Regions from separate parts of the Alkalihalobacterium alkalinitrilicum genome, predicted to be linked through region 2. Evidence: riboswitches for the same ligand, from Rfam matches in the RefSeq annotation. Region 2 holds a riboswitch; each other region holds the start of a gene.

Region 1 (7,481 bases), 1.5 Mb from region 2:
TATCCGTTAACTGTTCTAAATAATAATCTAAATTCTCAAGAGTATGTTGGCGAATTTCTTCAGCAAGGTTTCGCCACTCCTCCCAGTTTCCAAGCTCTTCTTGCGCTTCTAGTTTTTTATTTTTTAAACGTTCCTGAGCAGAAACCATCGCATTTCTCATAAACTCATTTTTTAGCCCTTTCTCGACTCGACCAAAAAATTGTTCATCACTAATTTTCATCGGCATTCAAATCACCACCTTACAATTTATTATTTTTTACTATTTAAAACCTGTGCAATATGCATCACTTTGATTGGTTTACCCTGACGTTCAATCCGACCACCAATATTCATTAAACAACCACAATCCGCCCCAATTAAAACTTCAGCTTCTGTTTCTTCGATATGTTCAATTTTTTCATTCACCATCTGCTCTGAAATTGGAACCATTTTAACTGAGAATGTTCCACCAAAACCACAGCACGTTTCTTTATTTGGTAAGCTAGCAAATTCTAACCCTTCGACATTTTCTAACAACTTCATCGGGGCATCTTTAACACCTAATAAACGAGTCATGTGACAAGATGTATGGTACGTTGCTTTTGTAGGTAACGATGCTCCCACATCTTCAATTTTTAGTACATCTACAATAAACTGTGTTAGTTCAAACGTTTTAGCTACTAACGCTTTCGCTCTTTCCTGCCACGCTTGATCGTCTTTAAAAAGGTGAGGATATTCATGAATCATAGAAACGCAAGAACCAGACGGCGATACCACATAATCAGATGAGGCAAACGTCTCGATCATATGCTTGGCAACATCCTTTGCTTCCTTATGATACCCACTATTGTATGCTGGTTGACCACAGCACGTTTGATTATCTGGAAATACAACTTCACAATTTAGACGCTCTAATATTTCGACCGTATCTTTTCCGACACCTGGATAGAAAACATCCGCTAGACAAGTTACAAATAATGATACTTTCATACATTTCATCCCCTTAGGTTATCTGGTCATCAGATGTGTATACTTATATCACTTACTTTAATAGGAATAGTAAAAACTTTCAAGCCCCACATTACATGTGGAGCTTGTCTTTTAATAATTTGAAATCCAAGTTTCACCAATTATGCTGCTATATCTTCTTTTTCAATTTTTCGGTTTTTTTCGCTTCCTTTATAAAAGGCAAAAATAGCAGCTACAATCACAATCATTACCATGAAAGTACCTAGATTATACCCAACTCCATTTATGAGAACAAAACCGATTCCTCCCGCAAAGATTACATAGAAGGCAGTAGGGATTAACGTCTTACGAATAATATTCCCTTCTTTACCGAGTAATCCAGCCGCAGCAGAAGCAGCAACGACATTATGAACACAGGTCATGTTTCCAGCAGCCCCGCCAACGGCTTGTAAAGCAATAATCGTTGATGCGGCTACACCGATATTTTCAGCTACACCGAACTGAAATAGTGAAAACATCATGTTACTAATGGTATTACTACCAGCAACAAATGCCCCTAATGCTCCAATCGTTGGAGCTACAGCAGGCCAGTTTTCACCTAATGCCACGGAAACAGTTTCGGCCAGAACCAGTGGCATACTACTATACCCCGAAGCATTTACACCTGAATTAATAAAGACTTGAACCATCGGCACAGCAAACAATAAGGCAGGTGCTGCACTTACAACTGTTCCGAACGATTCTTTTACCGCACGTCCATATGCTTTTGTATCCATTTTGTGCATAAAAAAGACAACAAATGAGACTAAGATTAAGATCGAACCTGGCAAATTTAAAGGAGGACTTGTAAATGTAATTGAAGTACCAAATACATCTGTCGCCGTAAATTTTGCTGCTTTTAACCAATCACCAAAAGGCAATGAATTCATTCGAGTCAACACAAGGACTACCCCTACGATTACGTAAGGTAACCATGACATAAATGGTGAAATTTTCTTTCCTACAGGTTGTGTAGATACTTTTAATTGACCTACCCAATCTGGATCCCAGTTTGCTCTATCTTCAAAATCCCACGTTTTCTTAGGTAAAAGGAAGCCTCGTTTTGCCGCAGGAATAACAATAGCGAGTCCAATTAATCCACCGAACATGGAAGGAAACTCAGGTCCAAGTAAATTCGCTACTAATGCGTAGGGAACCGTAAACGCAAGACCTGCAAATAAAGCAAATTTCCAAATCGCTAACCCTTCGGTAACGGATCTATTTTTTCCAAAGAACTTTGTCAGCATGGTGACCATGAATAATGGTATAAACAACCTGACGATTGCATGTATGATGGCAACTTCTCCACCAATAGCGCGAATGTATGCATCAAATGTCATACCAAGGCTCGCCGCCGTTTCTTGAACCATCATTTATTCACTTAAACCAGAATTCACACCAATTAAGATTGGTGTACCTACTGCACCAAATGATACTGGTGTAGATTGAATAATTAGAGCGACGATAACAGCTCCCATTGCAGGAAAGCCTATAGCAACTAATAACGGCGCTGCTATTGCAGCAGGTGTTCCCCAACCAGAAGCACCTTCAATGAAAGAACCAAACAACCAACAAATAATAATTGCTTGTACACGGCGATCTGGTGATACATCTGTAAATGTTTGTCGAATCGTTTGAATGGCACCGCTTTCTTTCAAAGCGTTCAAAAGCAAAATTGCCCCAAACACAATTAGTAGTACTTCTAACGCAGAGACAACACCTCTTGTACTTGCAGCTGCAACTTGATTTGTTGGAACATCCCACACAAACAATGCCACTAAAACGGTTACAATAAAAGCTAACGGCATTGCCCGTTTCGCTGGCCATCGTAAAATAACTAAAAAAAGAAAGACCGTTAAAATTGGAATAAGTGCCAAAAACGATAAAACCCCTAAACCCATAGAACAAACTCCCCTCATATTCTGAACTAATAACGTATGACCTTATCACCTTATCTTATGGTCATCAGATGTTTAAATCTTTTTTCATTATAAGGATTTGTCAAAAAATATTCAATATAGTTTTCGGAAAATATCTCATAAACAAAAAAAGCTGCTAAATTAGCAACTTTTTTATCGTTCAATATGAATGTGATTTTGTTCTAGTATCTTCGTAATAACATGGCCTGCCATAATCAACCCTGAAACTGAGGGCACAAATGCATTAGAAGATGGTGGGAGTTTTGCCTTCCGAATCGGTCCTTCTTCTGCAGATTCGGGAACAATTTCTTTCCGGATTTCTTCACGAATTTTGACTGGGCTTTCGTCTGAGAAAACAACATTGACTCCTTTATGTATTCCTTCTTTACGGAGCTTTGTCCGAACCACTTTAGCAATCGGATCATAACTCGTTTTAGAAATATCAGCAATACGCAACCGCGTTGGGTCCATTTTATTGGCTACACCCATACTCGAAATAATGCCAATGTTGCGTTGCAAGCATTGTTTAATGACATGAATTTTGTACGTTATTGTATCACACGCATCAACGACAAAATCTAAACCATAATCAAAAAATTGTTCATACGTTTCTTCTGTATAAAACATTTTTAGAGCAATGACTTCACAATCAGGATTAATATCTTTTATTCGTTCTTTCATTAAGTCTACTTTCGGCTTGCCCACTGTGGATATTAGAGCATGAATTTGACGGTTTACGTTTGTAATATCGACATAATCTTTATCCACAAGTACAAGGCGTCCAACACCTGATCTTGCTAATGCTTCTGCCGAAAATGAACCGACTCCACCAACCCCTAATACTGCGACTGTGCTGTTTTTTAACGTTTGAATTCCATCTTTTCCGATTGCTAATTCATTTCTTGAAAATTGATACAACATCTTACCTCTTCCTTTCTCTACGAACACACAAACACTCTATACTAATTTCGTTTCTTATTCAGATTATACCTATAATTGTAATCGGGGTAAAATATACCATAACCCTATTGAAAAAGCTATACTCTTCAGGAATCTATACTCCTATTATGTACTAAATAGTTCATGTCCATAAACTGATTCGACCAAACTGTTTAATAAAATAAAAAACGGCACCCTAATTGTTAGTTAGTGTCTAACAATTAGGGTGCCGTTCAAGTTCACATACGTACATTATTTGTTATTTTATTAAAATTAAATGAAAACATAAAAATAAGAGGCCCAAAGTGCCGTATCTCCCTAGTTTTGAACCTGCTCTCGCAGGTGGGTGCCAAGCTTCTTTCTTTATGCGTCCTTTATCGTTCAAGGCCTGCATTCTAAAAGAAGACTTAAACTCCCAATAAAAAAGTGTTGGCTCAAAACTGTCAGGCGCTTACGTACACGCTAGGACTCTTACTTTTCTTAATGAAATCATAGCATAAAATGATTTGAGGAGCAAGAATAAAAAAAGTTATTTTTCTGAATTTTCCATAAAGTGTATTTCTAACAAAATTCTACTTCTCTACCTCGCCTCAAGTTTTAACGGTGAAAGGGATGGGGCCTAAAAACAAATGCAACCTTCACTTGATTTGTCTCGGACTAACGATGTCCCTACACTTTTAATTATTTCTACTGCATGCGGTCTTTCATGCTTTTTGCGAAATTAAATAAGCTGTGCTACAGTGATACGTAATAATAAATGATTAAAGGGTGTTTTAAATGGATCCTATCTCCACTCAGCATTGTATCTTTGTTGAACAAAAAATTGAGTATACCAAAAAGTTGACCATTGAAAAAAACTTTAATATTGAACTTTATTCCGATAAAATTCGGTTAATGGATAAAGAGCTGTTACTTGAACATGTATTTGATATTTCTTATCGACGAGCGACTAATGAGATTGGATTTTTATACCTTCATACGAATCAAGGCGTCATACCGAATTTAGTCAAAACGAATCCCACACCCTTTATTGACACGTTTAGGAAAGTAAAGCAATTTTATTAACTGAAAAATCGCCTAAAAGCGGGTAACTGCTTTTTTGAATTAAGGTTTCTAGATCATATACTGTTTTTCCATAACCTAACTTCACAATGAGAGCTAGTTTTCCGTTCATGGTGTCTTCCGTATCTATACAGTCTGAAATTGTACGAAGTTGTAAAACAACTTCTTCTTTTTCAAATTCATCAACAAATACTACCACTTTTGTTTCCTTGTTCGATACCTGGTTTGAAAGCCGGACCTTTCGTCTTTCAAAACCTTGAAATTGTTCATGGAGAACAAAGTCTTCTACCATACTATTAGCAGTTGCTTCTTTTCCTGCACCTGGTCCACTCATCGTAATACAGTCAACCGTTTCTCCATCAATACATACACCATTCGTTACACCATTAATATTGTACAGTGGGTGTGTTTGCGTTACGAATGAAGGCGATACAAAACCACTAATTACTCCGTCTTCGTTTGCCGTTTTTGCAATGAGTTTAATCGTTAACCCTTGGCGTTCTGCAAATTCAATGGCTTCTACTTCCATCCCACTAATCCCTTTACAGGAGAAATTCTCTTCACGCGGCCATTCATTAAACGCCAACCGACTTAAAATTCTTATTTTATATAATGCGTCATACCCTTCTATATCGTCCGTGGGATCCGCTTCAGCATAACCTAGCACCTTAGCCTCAGCTAAGACGTCATCAAACTGCCGATTTTTCTCCTTCATCTCCGTTAAAATGTAGTTTGTTGTCCCATTCAAAATTCCTGACACCGATCGAATCGGTGTTGTTGTAAATAAGGTTTTAAAACTGTTTACGATCGGAATTCCACCACCAACAGCTGCTTCAAAGCCTAAATATACTTGGTACTCCTTAGCTAACTTCTCTAGTTCTGCCCCGTGCTTAGCAATTAGTTCTTTATTAGCTGTAATAATAGATGTTCCTGCCTGAATGAGTTTTATTATGTAGTCTCTTGCAGGTTCAACACCACCAATCGCCTCAAAAACAACGTCGTATTGGTTTTGAAAAAAATTAACCGGGTCGCTCGTCATACATTGCTTTGCACCTTGATTATTTCGCTCTTTTTTACAATCCCTCACTAGCACTTTTTTTACCTGTATTTCTTTTTTTAAAGCACTTTGCAATTCCTCTTTCGAACTTGTTAGTCGCTCATATACACCTGAACCTACTGTACCATAACCAATAATTCCAATACTTAACAACCGAATCCCCTCCTCATAAAAAGCGCGAAAACAAAAAACCTCTCCTGATAAGGGAAAGGTTTTTTAAACGCCTCCACTTATCTTTCAGAGCTATAGCTCTGCTGAAATTAGCACCTTTGTTTGTCTGGCATACAAACCGGTTGCCGGGCATCATCGGGTCAGTCCCTCAGCCTCTCGTGATAAGTTATATTTTCAGTTAATAAATTTTTCGAATTTTAATAGTTATGATTATAATTCGAATGTTCTTACTTTGTCAATCTTTTATTAAACTTGAACTTTTTTTTCTTCTTCTTTTTTAGGAACAATCGATAAATTCAATTCACGAAGTTGTGCATCACTCACCGTGCCTGGTGCGTTTGTTAACAAGCAACTTGCACTCGCTGTTTTCGGAAATGCAATCGTATCACGTAAATTATTTCTCCCTGCTAATAGCATAATGAGACGATCTAAACCTAATGCAATACCACCATGTGGCGGTGTACCATATTCAAACGCGTCTAAAAGGAACCCGAACTGTTCTTTCGCCTCTTCTTCAGAAAACCCTAGTGCAGTAAACATTTTTTCTTGGACATCACGTTGATAAATACGTTGTGAACCACCACCAAGCTCATAACCATTCAGTACGAGGTCATACGCTTCCGCACGAACATGACCAGGGTCTGTATCAAGTAAATGTAAATCTTCTTTTTTCGGACTTGTAAATGGATGGTGAAGCGCTACATAACGATTACCGTCTTCATCAAACTCTACTAATGGAAAATCTACAACCCATAAGAAATTAAACTTGCTCTTATCAATTAAATCTAGGTCCTTACCGAATTTTAAACGTAACGCTCCTAAGCTATCAAACACGATTTGCTTTTTATCAGCAGCAAAGAACAACAAGTCACCTGGTTCAGCATTCATTGCTTCACGCATACCACTCGTTTCTTCCTCGCTTAAGAACTTCGCAATTGGTCCTTTCAACTCGCTTTCTTCAACTTTTAACCAAGCTAAGCCTTTTGCCCCGTAAATCGCAACAAAGTCTGCTAGGTCGTCAATTTCTTTACGAGTAAGTTTAGTAGCGGCACCTTTTACATTTAATCCTTTCACGATGCCTCCATTGGCAATCGCATTGGCAAACACTTTGAATTGTGAGTTCTTCATCACATCTGTTAACTCAGATAACTCTAAACCAAAACGGGTATCAGGCTTATCTGACCCGTAACGGTTCATCGCATCATCGTAAGTTAATCGTTGGAAAGGAGTAGTGATATCGATTCCTTTTAATTCTTTCATGATTTTTGCCATCATCGTTTCCATCATCCCAAGCAAGTCTTCTTTATCCATAAATGAAGTCTCAATATCGACTTGAGTAAATTCAG
Region 2 (7,481 bases):
TATATCGAGGACAAGCTGTTTTCCATAATGCTTTGTTGTTTTAATTATTGCTAGATCAAAGCGTTGGTTTTCTCCCATAAAACTTACGTAGCGGGCTTTTGTTGTTTCTTCTTCATCGTACAAAAAAAAGCGTTCAGACATTTTATCACCTCTATGAATTATGCATTTGTAAATGTGGTTTATATTCCAAATGATGGTGTGCTTTAATATATCGTACCGTTTTTGTTTTTGCACGCATCACAATGGAATCGGTTTCAACTAAGTCGCCACCTAAAAAGCGGACACCTTGTAGTAATTCGCCAGAGGATACACCTGTTGCTGCAAAAATGGCATCATCACCACGAACGAGATCATCGAGCGTCAAAATCTGATGTGGGTCTTCTAGCCCCATCTTCTTACAACGGTCAAATTCTTCGTCGTCTTGTGGCTTAAGACGTGCTAGCATGTCGCCGCCGAGTGCTTTTATCGCAGCAGCTGAAATGACACCCTCTGGCGCACCACCAATACCAACAAATAAATCGATCCCTGTATGAGGTAATGCTGTCGCGATAGAAGCTCCCACATCACCATCACCGAATAATTTTACCCGTGCACCTTTTTGACGAACTCTTTCGATTAATTCTACATGACGTTCACGTTCTTGAATGATGACGGTTACATCGTGTATACGCTTATTCGTCATTTTTGCAATAATATCAATCGTTTTTTCAATGGGGTCATCAAGTCGGACGAGCCCTGCAGCTTTTGGACCGACGGCTATTTTTTCCATATACATATCTGGGGCATGAAGAAGTGTTCCTTTATCAGCGACGGCAATAACCGCCATTGCATTTGGATGACCTTTGGCGACAATGTTTGTTCCTTCCAAAGGATCGACGGCAATATCGACTTCAGGTCCGTTACCACTTCCCACTTTTTCACCTATATAAAGCATTGGCGCTTCATCTAATTCACCTTCACCAATAACAACTTCCCCATTGCAATTGACTGAATCAAACATCGCACGCATTGCTGTTGTGGCCGCATCATCTGCTTCATTCTTTTTTCCACGGCCAAGCCATTGTGCTGATGCAAGAGCAGCTGCTTCTGTAACTCGGACGATCTCTAATGCTAGTTCACGATCCAATGTATTCTCCTCCAGTTCGTAGCTCTATATGTTCAATCATGTTTAATCATAACAAAATCATCATTAATAAGGAAACAGTATGAACAAATAAAGTGAAAAATTATTGAAATACGTAGGTTTTTACGGAAATATGTTATACTATTTATTAGAAAAGCATCAGTTGTTACTTCAAGCTTTGCGTAAAGATGTATAGTGATAACTGATACTAACAGCCTAAAAAAAAGAACGTCGGGTGATATAAAATGTATTTTGTAGATCGTGAAAAAATTGAAACTACGCTTAGTCATATTGAGGAATTATTAAATTTGTATCGAAATCAAACAACGTGGGAAAGCGTTATTGAAAAATTGGCGTTAGAAAGAATTGGTCATAATTTGATTGAGTCCATCATTGATGTGGGAAATGCAATGATTGACGGCTTTATTATGCGAGATCCAGGCAGTTACGAAGATATTATAGATATTCTAGAGGACGAAAAAGTAGTTGTACCGAGAATTGCAGAACAGCTAAGAAATGTGATTCGTTTGCGAAAACAACTAGTACAAGCATACGTAACCGTAGATCATCCTATTTTAGTTAACGTTTTAATAGAAAACTTATCTGCTATTGAAGCATTTCCAGAAGCGGTTCGTCATTATCTTGAGTCAGAACTAGGACCAGTATCAGCTTTTTTACCAAAAGAAGAATAATCTTAGTTCTAATCCATGAAGTCATTTGTACAAGCAGGTCGATGTTCAAAAGTTTGTGGTGTGGGATAGAGCGGTACACGGCGTGCTGCTCTTTTTTGCGTTGCCCACATAACGTTTGAAGAACTTCCGTTGTCTTTTTCCTCCTCTTCATTTTCTTCACCATTTTTCACCCTGAAATGTGTTGGTTTTACACATGTGTATATTTTCTGACTATTCGTATAATTTATTATATCAAAAAAATAACATTGACATTATTATGTTTTTTATTTATGATGAATTCATTCTTAAATTTCTAAAAATTAAATCTTATCAAGAGAGACTGAGGGAATAGGCCCAATGACGTCCGGCAACCGCCATTTTGGCATGGTGCTAACTCCTACAGAATACTTTCATTCTGGAAGATAAGGCTACGATATGTTCGTGCTGTTTCTTTCTATGTAGGAGAGAAGCTTTTTTTTATTCATTTTTTGGTAGTTTATTAAAGCGTTAAAACACTGATGGGTGTCGGGATGAATTGTTAGTGGATATTAGGAACATTAACGAAAGACTTTCATATCAAAATGAGAGCCACTCCAGGCATACATCGTAAAAAAACCAAGTTATCAGATGTGTAAATATGGAATTAGGAAAGAAGGTGCTTCTATGATCGAAATAAACAATTTAGTTAAAGAATATAAAACAAAAAAAGGAACGGTCATTGGCGTTGACCAGGTCTCCCTAACAATTGAAAAAGGTGAGATCTTTGGAATTGTGGGGTATAGTGGGGCTGGGAAAAGCTCATTGTTACGTTGTTTGAACTTAATGGAAAGACCGACTTCAGGTGAAATAAAAGTCGATGATGTAAACCTTGTTGAACTTAATAAAAAAGAGTTAAGAGAAGCAAGACAAAAGATTGGGATGATCTTTCAGCATTTTCACCTTGTTAGCTCAAAAACCGTGTTTGAAAATGTCGCATTTGCGCTCAAGGCGGCTAATAAGTCAAAAAGCGAAACCGAAACACGAGTCAATGGGCTGTTAGAGATGGTTGGTCTTGCTGATAAGAAGGACCAATACCCTTCTCAATTAAGTGGAGGGCAAAAGCAAAGGGTTGGAATTGCGCGTGCTCTAGCGAATGAACCTAAAGTTCTTTTATGTGATGAAGCTACATCAGCGCTTGATCCGAAAACAACCAAGTCCATTCTTAATCTCTTAAAAAAGATTAATCAAGAACTAGATTTGACGATCGTATTAATTACACATGAAATGGAAGTTGTAAAAGAAATTTGTGATCGAATGGCCGTTATGCAAAATGGACAAGTCATTGAAGAAGGTTCCGTTTACAATACGTTTGCTCATCCTAAAGAAGAACTGACAAAAGATTTTATTCAAAGTGTTTTACAATTTAACCTTCCAGAAGCTTTAACTAATAGCTGTAATGGAACGATCATTAAGATCCAATTTCATGGAGCGATCGCTGGAGAGTCGATTGTATCAGATGTGCTGCAAAGATTTGCAGTTAAGGGCAATATCTTGCATGGTAAGATCGAATATATAAAAGAAACTCCACTTGGCATTTTTATTATGGAGCTAAATGGAAACGAAAGCGAAGTCGAGAATGCCATTAATTATTTAGTTGAACGTACACAAGGAGTGGAGGTGATTCAATATGGTAGAAGCAGTGATCGCGTTGTTGCCGGAGTTAAATAAAGCATTTCTAGAAACACTTTATATGGTTTCGATTTCATTATCGATTGCCGTTATTGTTGGTCTTCCGCTCGGCATTTTATTATTCGTTACGGATCGTGATTTATTTTTAGAAAACAAAATTTTGAAATCGATCCTTGGAGTAGTTGTTAACTTAATTAGGTCGGTTCCATTTATCATCTTACTTGTCGCTTTGTTACCTTTAACGCAGTTGATCACAGGAACGACGATTGGACCAACAGCAGCATCGGTTTCCTTATCTGTAGCCGCTATACCGTTTTTTGCGAGAATAGTAGAGGCGGCGGTCAGGAAAATTGATAAAGGGGTCATCGAAGCCGCGATTGCTTGTGGAGCAACCCCTTGGATGATTATAAAAGATGTGCTATTACCTGAGTCGAAATCGGGAATCATTCAAGGATTAACGATCACAACGATCAGCCTAATTGGTTACTCAGCCATGGCAGGGATTATTGGCGGTGGTGGAATTGGTGATTTAGCTGTCCGCTTTGGGTATTATCGTTATGACAATAATGTAATGTTTACGACCATTATTATTCTGATTTGTCTTGTACAATTTATCCAATATACGGGTGATTTCATCGCGAAACGAGTAGATAAACGATAAACATTAAATAAGTATTTAACGATTAGCAGTAGCTAAAGTTTAAATAAAATAATAAACAACTAGAGAGGAAGAACCAAATGAACAAATTAAAATTATTCATTTTTGCCATTGTAGCAGTAGGTCTTTTAGCTGCATGTTCAAGTAATTCTGAAGATGCAAGCGCTGAATCTACTAATGGAGGAACAGAGCAAGCTGAGGATAAAGGAAAGCTAACGATTGGAGCAACAGCTGGTCCTTACAGTGATATGGTGACAAAAGCGATCAAACCGATTTTAGAAGAACAAGGTTACACGATTGAAGTAAGAGAATTTAGTGATTATGTACAACCTAACTTGGCCCTTGGAAATGGTTCGATTGATGCGAACGTATTCCAACATATCATTTACATGAATTCGTTTGCTGAAGGGAATAATTTAGAGTTATCAGATGTTATCGCTATCCCTACTGCACCAATGGGGATTTACTCTAAGCAGTTTGACACTCTTGAAAACATTGAAGAAGGCGCAGAAATTGCAATTCCTAATGACCCTACGAATTTAGCAAGAGCATTATTGATTTTGGAGAGAGAAGGGTTAATTACAATTAGTGAAGATGTCGACCCATTAACCATGTCCGAAAAAGATGTAAAGGATAATTACAAAAATCTTCAATTCAGACCAATTGAAGCTGCGCAATTACCAAGAACACTTGATAGTGTCGCTTTAGCTGCTGTCCCTGGTAACTTTGCGCTTGCAGCGAATATGGAACTTCTCGATGCCCTTAAATTGGAAACTTTGTTTGAAGATTATCAAAACCGTGTCGTTGTGAACACGAGTGACTTAGATGAACAGTTTGTCAAAGATATTCAAGCAGCTGTGGAGTCAGTTGAATTTGAACAAGTCATTGACGCTGAGTTCCAAGGATTCGGAAAACCAGAGTGGATGGAAAATAAATAATTTCATTAATGAAGCCTAGGTTACCGATTGGTGGCCTAGGTCTTTTTATTTTAAGACTTCCTGATGTGGTAGGCTAAAATATTTCAAAAATGGTACATACGAAAAACCTAATGTTAATAATCTTGTAGGGAAGGCCATTTGCTGTTATTTTCTAAACATTTTAGTTTAATAAATTTACTTACTTCCTGAAATCGATTACAATATTAAGGAAGGTGGTGGATAGGATGGATAAAAAAACCTCCTCAACTCGCGAGCAAATTTTACAATTGTTAAAAAAACATAAAAGCTTGACGGTTGCTCATTTAGCCAGTTCTCTTGGTATTACAGAAATGGCCGTCAGAAGGCATTTAAGTACGTTAGAAAGAGATCAAATGGTTGAAACGAAAATAGTGAGGCAAGCTATGGGGAGGCCATCGACACTCTATTCATTATCAAAAGAAGGCGAAGAAGTTTTTCCACGTAATTATGCAGCACTTACATTAGGATTTTTGAAAGATATTGAAAAGTTAAATGGTAAGCAAATGATTGATGATTTGTTTGAATTACGACGGCAACGTATGAAAGAAGAGTTAGAAGTGCGGTTTAAAGGAAAAAGCTTTGATGAACGAATTCAAGAATTAGCAAATTTGCAAACAAAGAACGGTTATATGGTGGAGTGGGAGAAAACAGATGACGGTATCATTCATTTTAAAGAATACAACTGCCCTATTTCTCAAATTGCAGAAGAGTTTCCTGTCGCTTGCGCTTGTGAACAGTCTCTATTTCAAGACTTATTAGAAACAGAGGAAATCGAATGTGAAACGTGTATGGCAATTAATGAAACACCACATTGTTATTATAAAATTAAACCTCCTGTCAATGAGGAATAATCGAAGAAGTATGGCATAAAGCTGTGCTTCTTTTTTTATATTCTTTATAATATAAAGTAAATATATGGTGTAAGATACCATAACTAAAAGGAGAGTTAAATGAAAAGGTATAAAGGTTTCTTAATTGATTTAGACGGAACGGTATATAAAGGAAAGGAAAGAATTGAAGAAGCAGTGGATTGGATTAACGAAATTCATCATTCAGGAGTCCCTTACTTATTTGTGACAAATAACTCATCGAAGACACCAGCACAAGTGTCAGAAACGTTAAATCAGATGGGAATACCGTGCACGCAGGATCATGTTTTTACGACGAGTCAAGCAACAGCCAATTACATTGCAGATAAAAATGAGAACGCGAAAGTATTTATGACGGGAGAAATCGGGTTGGAATCAGCATTAAAAGCAAAAGGCCTGCAAATAGTCGAAGAGGATGCAGAGGTGGTCGTGATGGGAATTGATCGACACATTACATATGAAAAGTTCGCGAAAGCATGTCTTTTTGTTCGGAATGGTGCTATGTTTGTATCAACAAATGGAGACAAAGCAATACCGACGGAACGAGGATTAATGCCTGGAAACGGCTCACTAACTTCAGTTGTTTCAGTTTCGACAGGGGTGACACCAACTTTTATAGGAAAGCCAGAGTCCATCATTATTGAGCAGGCATTACAACAGCTAGGTACTAGAAAAGAAGAGACCTTAATGGTTGGTGATAATTACGATACAGACATTATGGCGGGAATTCGTGCTGGCATTGATACGCTTATCGTCCACACGGGAGTAACGTCAAAAGAAGATTTACAACAAGTCGAACACCAACCAACATATTCGCTTTCTTCGTTGACGGAGTATGTGTTTTTGGAGGAATAATTTTATTGTCCCGTATCAATTGCTATCACAACTAAAGTGAACATAGACGGTGCAACGTCCTGTGGCACCGTCTGTGTAACCCTAGCGTGTAGGCTATAACAAAATATCAGTGGGGGAAGAGGAAAACCCCATGGATGAAGTTTCACTTAATTGTCCAAAATGGCCATGGTTTAGTACAGAAGAAAAAAATGCGATAAATTTCGTTCTTTTTTTATTATTAGACACTAACATTACTCACAATTGGCTGCCCGGTGAGCTAATCGACTTGATGCTGCTGCAGCTATCGCGCCAACAATGTCATCTAAAAACGTATGACACTCTTTTGACTCTTTATCATTCAACTTTTCAAGTATGCCAGGCTTTTGCTTGTCGATATAGCCGTAATTTGTAAAACCAATGGATCCATATACATTAACAATAGATAAAGCAATGATCTCATCTACTCCGTATAAGCCCTCATCTTCTTGAATAATACTTAATAATGGTTCTTCAATTAGGCCTTGTTCTGCCAATTTGTCTAACTGTATTCCCGTTATGATCGCATTTTGTACTTCTCGTTTCGATAGCACTCGATCAACATTGAGTTTACATTCTTCGATATCTAGATTAGGATGGTATTTCACTTGTAAAAAGTAAACCAAATCAGCAATATCATCAAGCGTAACTCCGCGTTCTTCTAAC
Region 3 (7,481 bases), 3.4 Mb from region 2:
ACAGTCTAAAGCCTTACAAATCGCCTCTAAAGTTGATAACCTGATCGCCTTTGCCTTTCCATTTTTCAATATGGAAAGGTTAGCCATCGTGATTCCAACCCTCTCTGAAAGTTCTGTTACGCTCATTTTCCTTTTAGCCAACATTACATCAATATTGATGATAATCGCCATGTTTTCACCTCAGACCGTTAAATCAATTTCTGATTTTATATTAATAGCTTCTTGTAAAAGTCTTTGGAGAACAGCCGCAAATACAGCAATCACCATGGGAGCAAAAATCATGACCATTCCGATGATTATCAGACCTGGTGCGTCATCTACCTCCGCTAAAATATAGACAAATGGTATAGCTACCACATATAAGCCACTGATTGTGATAGCACAGATTTTGATTTTCTTTAGAGCTCTTACAGATAATTCCGAGAAAGCTTGGTTCTTGTCAATATAGGTTAAAAGGTTAAAAGATTGATACAAAGCGAAGTAAAATGGGATGGTCGAAACGTACATAACCATTAAAATTCCATATACCACATAAGCCAAATCTGAGCCTCTTTTTGCCGCTTCATTTGCTTCATTTGCTATCTGTGGCAACAAAAATAGACACAAAGCAAGAACTGGAATGCCAATAAAAATAACAGCTACCTTTAAAAAGAGTGTTGAACTTCGTTCCATAAAAACACCTCATTTATCAATTGTCAATTTAATTTAGCATAGAATTTATCGTTTTACAATAAATTATTATTGAAATTAATTATATTATTATTGTTGTATTTTAATTTCAGACAAAATAAAGAGCATTCCTCAATACAGCGAAATGCTCTATAACTTCAAACTATTAAATTGGAGCTCTACCTCTTCTCCTTCCCACCTCCACGAAACGATAGCCTGTGAAAGGTATTAATATACACAAACAGTTCTTCTCCAGTTATCTTCCTCGAATCGGAAATGAGAGGGAGGTACATGGCATGGTAAGTTTCAGGGACCCAAATGTAGTGATGGACATACTCCGTGAGTAGAAAACCGCATGATTGCCAAAAGTGGATACGCCTTCTATTATCTGGTGTTTCCGTTGACTCGGCCTCAATTAATAATTTCTGATACCCCTCAGCGACTGCTTTCTGTCGCAGGTAATCAACAAATTGGTTGCCGAGCCCATGACCGCACTCTTTTTCAGATACCGCCAAATAATCAATGATCATCACACCGTCAGCTACGAGTTTCCCTGTGAGAGCCATAACAACCGCTGCAGTTTCGTTGTAACCTACATGAAGCTCGGCAATTCCTTGTGCAAACATATTTTTGATGATCTTAGTCGGCTTTGCCCCCTTTTTTCCAAATGCATCCAAATAGAGGGCGCTCACCTCCTGCCAAAGTTTATCATCCCAATTACAAACGGTTATAATTTTCATAAGGATTTCTCCCATCTAACTTGTTGTCCTATTCTACATCAATCTTTTCAATGTTCTATCAGTATTTAAGGACCGTTTAAAGGGGCCCTTTATTTTGTTCGTACCAATAAATTAGTAAACGGTATATCCCTGCTTCTTTACTTTCTTCCTGCAGCTTTCATTTTTTGCTTTAAGATTAGTTTCGTGACAGGCTCATGAAACATCCATTCTACAAGTTTCACTCCGTGCTCGGCACACAATTCTTTCTTTCTTTGGTCAAGCTGCAACCGTTTTTTCAAAGCGTCGTCGCCGCCGAAAAATTCAACTGGCAGAAAATGCTGAGAGCCTTGGTATTCAAAAGCGATGTTCATATCTTCAATATAAACATCTAAATGCTGTGGACTGAGCCAACCTGGAGAGGCATGCATCTGCGCGGTAGGGTATTCCTGTTTAATGATTCTAAACATTTCTGCTTCGGATTTCCATTTCGTCGGGATTTGCCCCTTGAAGATAAGGTCTTCCTCTACTTGCTTCATTTGATCGGCAAGTTTTATCTCACCTTCTTTAGATTGAATATATTTATTGTAAAAATTCATCGCTTTTCCATACTGATCGTGTAAAGGCACTAAATAGGTCCTTTGCAGATATGCTTTTAACTCACGACGATACGAAAATTGATGGACGTCCATGAGCGTTTTTTGGATGTGCCGAAACATTATCTTTTCATCGTGTCTTTGTCCATAAACCCTGGATCCATAATTTTGGCGTAGTCTGTGCCGTATCTTCCAAATATAGCACCAGTATGTTTAACTAATTGCTCCACATTTACTCCAAATAGCTTATGACTAAACAAAAAGTCAATGCCTGTTGTCAATGTATAATGAAGCAGCAAAATATCCTCAACTTGATCCATGGAAAAGCATGCTAGATGATTGATACTGTCATCCTTTTCATACGGACTTTCGAGTAGAACATTCCACTTTGCGCGTTTCGCAATTTCATTAGCTATAAAATATCGACTAGATGTATGATTCGCAAATTGAAAAACAATGTCATCTGAGTCTTCGTGAAAGTACACTTTACGAAAATGTTCTTGTTGCAAAGCAACCGTTTCCTCATTAAACGTGATTGTATCTTTGGAGTCATTTTGTCGATATCCACAAAGGTTCGTCCCTATCAGTTGTTCATCGTGGAAAACATACGTTTCAAGTTCTTGCACATTCTTTTTATAGCGTTCGACTTCAGCGACCGTTCGAATTTCATCTTGTTTGGTCGCATAAAAACGTATATTTTTAAATTTTTTCCCTAATACATGCTTTTTACCTGTTTCATCAATTACACAGATTGTATTCGTTAAGTTCTTATTATATTTCGTGTAAAGAACCTTGAAGAGACGATCTCCCTTTTCTATGACGATTACTGTTCCAGAAACGTTACGGTCAAGAAACGTTTTCTTTTCACCATTTTCGATCATATATAAAGAGCCTTGATAATCAGAGTTAGCATATTTATCGATGAACAAAACAAGATCTGCTTCTGGAGATACGTGGATAAGATGTACATTTGTGCCAACCTGTTTTGGCTTCTTGCCCTCGAACAGGATATAGAGGTCCTCTTTTGGGAAATGCTTTGCTTGATCGCGATAAATAACATAATCTCCGTTTTCTGAAACGTAATAATAGGGGCTGGAGCGTACCGTCAGTACCTCTTGCTTCCCATCTTTGATCATCCGCAATTGACTATCTTCTCTTCTATAAAAAATCTTTAACATATGCTTTTTCCTCGCTGTAATTGTGCCTATGCTTTAGACGGATTTTTCTACTTCCTTCATTACCTTTAATAATTCACCGTAATCATCTGCTTCGATCAATTTTCCGTTGATGACGGCATAAGAAGTTTTTTTACATTGTTCACACTTACTTAAACACTCATATTCTTTATAGTTCACATTAACCTGATTGAAAAGCTCGTTATACTTAGAAACATGTTCATCTGTTAAAAATTGATCTATATTATTTACACAAAACTCAATATTAATCTTCGGCTTTCGTAAAAATCGGAACAGCTTCAAGAATGATCGCCCTCTTACTTAATCGTTTATTTTCATGGTTTTTTCTTTAAATCCCTAACAAGTTCTACTATACACTAATTCTACCTTTTCACTTCAACACAACGATGCTAGTGTAAATAAACTTTAACGCAAACTGAGGTAAACAGTTTGCAGTGTTTCAAATTGGTTTTATTTTCGATATATATTTTTAATATTGAATAGTGTCTATATATATCCATTTTACATATAATGTCATATGTAATAATTAAAAGAATTTTTGCAAATATGAGGAAGGTAATGTTGCACCTCTAGACCAATAGTACCGATTTATAGGAGAAGGTTGTACTATGAGAAAGAAACGCACTTATCATTCTGATCTTCGTGAAAAAAGAAAACAATCCACCATTGAAAGCATTATTGAAGCTACTTACACGATGCACTCAGAAGGGGTCACCGATATAAAAATAATCGCAGAACATTCTGGAGTTTCGATACCCACAATTCGTAAATATTTTCCGACGAATGAAGATTTATTTCGGGGATGCGCGAATCACTTTCTGAAGATCAATAAGTTACCTCAAATTCATACGTATTTACACTTACACGAACTTGATGAAAAAGTCACACTGATCGTAACTGACTTTTATTCCTTCCATGAAAATACGATGGAACTCGTTTGGCTCTCGTTTCGCCTATCAGAACAATCTAAAGTTATGAGGAATTCGGCCTTACAAAATGAGGCTCTAATTAAAGCCGCTGTACAGGTCTTACTCCAGGACACGGCTATTCCAAACGATCGAAAAGAACAAATCGGAGGCTTCATCCGCAGCTTGTTACACCCCCTCTTTTACCGAACGTTAAGAAAATTAAGTGGCTTGGACAAAGGTATATGTATTGAACAAACAACAAGAGCTATTTTGCTAAAACTAAAGGAGGAAACCCTTTGAAAACTGTAAATATTAACAAGTTACCTCTATTGGATTTGTGGTACGACAGTGACAAAAAGAAAAAGTGGAAAGCCAATTTACCATTCACCCCACAGTTTCCGCTCTGGTCTGGCATTAACAGTACTCAGACGACGGTTGTCTATTTTGAGGTAGAAGCAGGAAACGAGCTTGGAGAACATTCTGAAAGCAGTGAGGAAATTTTATTTGTTTTAAGCGGAAATGCAGAAGTAATGATTGGAAACGACCGTTGCACCATAACCGTTGGCGATCTCGTCGTTATTCCACCTTCTGTTCCACACTATATAATAAATAAAGGCGATGAAACTGCAAAATTTTTAGCTTTTTTTGCTAGCAAGGATTCCCATTCTACCTTTTCAGAAGAGGTATCTCCAGTTGGAATGAAGGTCCTTTAAATTTTATACTACCACAGAAAAAATGAACCCAAACAGCTATTCATTAGCTGTTTGGGTAATTATATATTCAACAGGTCATTGCTACTACATTGAAACATCATCTCGTAATAAATTCGAGAATTTTTTTACATTTAGTTCTGCAAGACTAGCTGTTTTATTTTTTAATTTAAATTCCACAAGCAACGGATCCATTTTTCTGAAAGTACTTTTGATGATACTCTTCTGCTTGATAAAACGTTTTGGCTGGCGAAATTTCAGTGACAATTTTTTTAGCGCTCGCTTGGCTAAGATCCGCTTTTATTTTACTTGCGACTTCTAATTGTTGAAAATTTTGAAAGAAAATAACCGAACGATATTGAGTTCCTACATCAATTCCCTGGCGATTTAATGTTGTTGGGTCATGACATTCAAAAAATTTAGTCACGAGTTCTGCATAAGAAATTTTCCAAGGATTATACCAAATTTCAATCACCTCAGCATGACCAGTCTTTCCCGTTTTCACTACTTCATAGGAAGGACTCTCAACATGACCACCTGTATACCCTACTCTTGTCTCTTCAACTCCACGAATACTTTCAAAAAACGCTTCCACTCCCCAAAAACAACCTGCACCAAATACTGCTTTTTCCATTTTAATTCGCTCCTCATTTGAGCGATAAATCTTCTTCCCATAAGAAAAACCTCTCTAAAATATAGAGAGGTTATCGTATTTATATACGATCCTCTCATCTCCCAAGGTATACACCTTGCAGGAATTGGCACCGTTTAAATCAAATATGATTTAATGGTTGCCGGGTTTCAAAGGGCCTGTCCCTCCACCACTCTGGATAAGAAGTCTATCGCTATTAAATTTATTGTTATTTGAATAGTATTATAGATGATAATTAATTATTTTGCAAGGGGATTTATTTAAAGTTAACTTTTATTGATTGAACCATCTCTATGATTTTTTTCAAGGCTTTAGAGAGCCACCCTAAAATAATATACTGAAATATCAATAAAAATATTTTACTTCGATTGCCGAAATGTTAAGATAGACTTATAGATTGTAAATTATGGAGGAATTTAAAATGATGAAACGTCCTATTACAACAGAAGACTTAACTAAATTTAAGTTTGTCGGTGATCCTCAGGTTTACCCTAACAGCGACAAAGTGGCCTATGTCTTAACTCATGTAGATCAAGAAAAAGATGGTTACTATTCTTATATCTATGTAACTAATTTAAAAGGTGAAGGCAGACAATTTACCTCTCATTATTCAAACGAGACATTAGTTAAGGATACGACTCCACTGTGGTCACCAGATGGAAGCACGATTGCTTTCCGTTCAAACCGTACAGGAAAAAATCAAATATGGCTTTTACATACAGATGGTGGTGAAGCTATACAATTAACAGACGTCAAGCAAGGAATCGGTGATTTTGTTTGGTCGCCAGACGGCAGCCAGCTCGCTCTTACGATTAAAGGTGAATTAAAGGTGACCTCTGATGAGGATGAAGAAAAAAGTGATGTGAAGGTGATTACAAGACTTCGTTATAAAGGTGACGGAGTTGGTATTTATAACGACGACCGTAAGCATGTTTATTTATTTGATATAGAGACAAAAGCTTATACAAAGGTTACCGAAGGCGACCATGATTTTGGTCAACCTGGTTTCTCACCAGACGGAAAAAGCTTATTCTTTGTTGGAACGAAGGCAGATGATCAAGAGTGGGGCTACCTCCCTGCTATTTGGAAATATGATATTGCTTCAAAGGAAGAGACGTTGTTCTATCAAGGAATTGGAAATATTATGGCACCTTCTCTTTCACCAGACGGTAAATGGCTAGCAGTGGCAGGGCATACACGTGGTGAGAGAAGTCAAGGGAATGCGAATGTTCTCCTCCTTTCTGTAGAAACTGGTCAATTAACAAACTTAACGGAACACTTTGATTACACCGTTGGAAACCTTGTAGGTGTCGATGCGAAATATGACACCGCAGAATTGAGATTAATTTGGGACTCGACTAGCACTCATATTTATTTTAGTGCAACAGTTGGTGGTGATTGCCAGTTATTTAAAGTAAATCTAAACGGTGAGGTAACAGCAGCCTTATCTCCTACTGTCGCAACTGTTACGTCCTATGATATCGTCAACTATGATCAAGCCGTCCTCGTTCTTGCTACTCCTCATTCTACTGGAGATTTAGTTACACAAGATTTAAATAATGTGGAGAACGTGGAAACGTTAACGAATTGGAATCAAGAGATTTATAATAAAGTTCATCTAAGTACTCCTGAAAATTTACATTATAAGAGTACAGATGGTAAAGAAATTGAAGGTTGGATTTTAAAACCTTATGGATATGAAGAAGGTAAAAAATACCCGATGATCCTTCAAATTCACGGTGGTCCAGCAACAGCTTATGGAAATGGTTTACACCATGAAATGCAAGTAATGGCCTCTAAAGGTTATGTGGTGCTTTATACGAATCCAAGAGGAAGTCATGGCTATGGTCATGAATTTGTAAATGCGGTAATTGGTGATTACGGTGGTATGGATTATGAAGATATAATGGCTGGTGTAGATTATGCCTTAGAAAACTTTAACTACATCGATCACGACCAATTATTCGTTACAGGAGGAAGTTACGGTGGTTACATGACCAATGTCATCGTGACTCGAACAGATCGTTTCAAAGC

The links. Region 2 has a riboswitch for S-adenosylmethionine ahead of BK574_RS21085 (methionine ABC transporter ATP-binding protein). Riboswitches for the same ligand answer to the same signal wherever they lie in the genome.
Region 1: another riboswitch for S-adenosylmethionine. It lies ahead of BK574_RS13545 (homoserine dehydrogenase); the one in region 2 lies ahead of BK574_RS21085 (methionine ABC transporter ATP-binding protein).
Region 3: another riboswitch for S-adenosylmethionine. It lies ahead of msrA (peptide-methionine (S)-S-oxide reductase MsrA); the one in region 2 lies ahead of BK574_RS21085 (methionine ABC transporter ATP-binding protein).

The regions. Positions count from the first base shown of each region.
Region 1 covers NZ_KV917368.1:2,813,473-2,820,953, forward strand. Annotated here, with positions in the region: gene BK574_RS13515 (LutB/LldF family L-lactate oxidation iron-sulfur protein) at 1-226, opposite strand, end outside; gene BK574_RS13520 ((Fe-S)-binding protein) at 250-969, opposite strand; partial or broken gene BK574_RS13525 (L-lactate permease) at 1,110-2,888, opposite strand; gene BK574_RS13530 (tRNA threonylcarbamoyladenosine dehydratase) at 3,060-3,827, opposite strand; RNA gene ssrS (6S RNA) at 4,139-4,317, opposite strand; gene BK574_RS13540 (hypothetical protein) at 4,623-4,910, shown strand; gene BK574_RS13545 (homoserine dehydrogenase) at 4,885-6,117, opposite strand; SAM riboswitch class I at 6,192-6,303, opposite strand; gene aspS (aspartate--tRNA ligase) at 6,382-7,481, opposite strand, start outside.
Region 2 covers NZ_KV917368.1:4,352,954-4,360,434, forward strand. Annotated here, with positions in the region: gene BK574_RS21070 (DUF3055 domain-containing protein) at 1-141, opposite strand, end outside; gene glpX (class II fructose-bisphosphatase) at 152-1,126, opposite strand; gene BK574_RS21080 (DUF86 domain-containing protein) at 1,369-1,815, shown strand; gene BK574_RS27675 (hypothetical protein) at 1,824-1,985, opposite strand; SAM riboswitch class I at 2,119-2,223, shown strand; gene BK574_RS21085 (methionine ABC transporter ATP-binding protein) at 2,458-3,501, shown strand; gene BK574_RS21090 (methionine ABC transporter permease) at 3,461-4,123, shown strand; gene BK574_RS21095 (MetQ/NlpA family ABC transporter substrate-binding protein) at 4,201-5,058, shown strand; gene BK574_RS21100 (helix-turn-helix transcriptional regulator) at 5,283-5,927, shown strand; gene BK574_RS21105 (TIGR01457 family HAD-type hydrolase) at 6,027-6,800, shown strand; gene BK574_RS21110 (phosphatidylglycerophosphatase A family protein) at 7,031-7,481, opposite strand, start outside.
Region 3 covers NZ_KV917368.1:948,759-956,239, reverse strand. Annotated here, with positions in the region: gene BK574_RS04550 (helix-turn-helix domain-containing protein) at 1-171, opposite strand, end outside; gene BK574_RS04545 (DUF2975 domain-containing protein) at 181-672, opposite strand; gene BK574_RS04540 (GNAT family N-acetyltransferase) at 849-1,409, opposite strand; gene BK574_RS04535 (hypothetical protein) at 1,547-2,104, opposite strand; gene BK574_RS04530 (hypothetical protein) at 2,104-3,159, opposite strand; gene BK574_RS04525 (DUF1450 domain-containing protein) at 3,193-3,459, opposite strand; gene BK574_RS04520 (TetR/AcrR family transcriptional regulator) at 3,786-4,385, shown strand; gene BK574_RS04515 (cupin domain-containing protein) at 4,382-4,798, shown strand; gene msrA (peptide-methionine (S)-S-oxide reductase MsrA) at 4,965-5,429, opposite strand; SAM riboswitch class I at 5,521-5,632, opposite strand; gene BK574_RS04505 (S9 family peptidase) at 5,869-7,481, shown strand, end outside.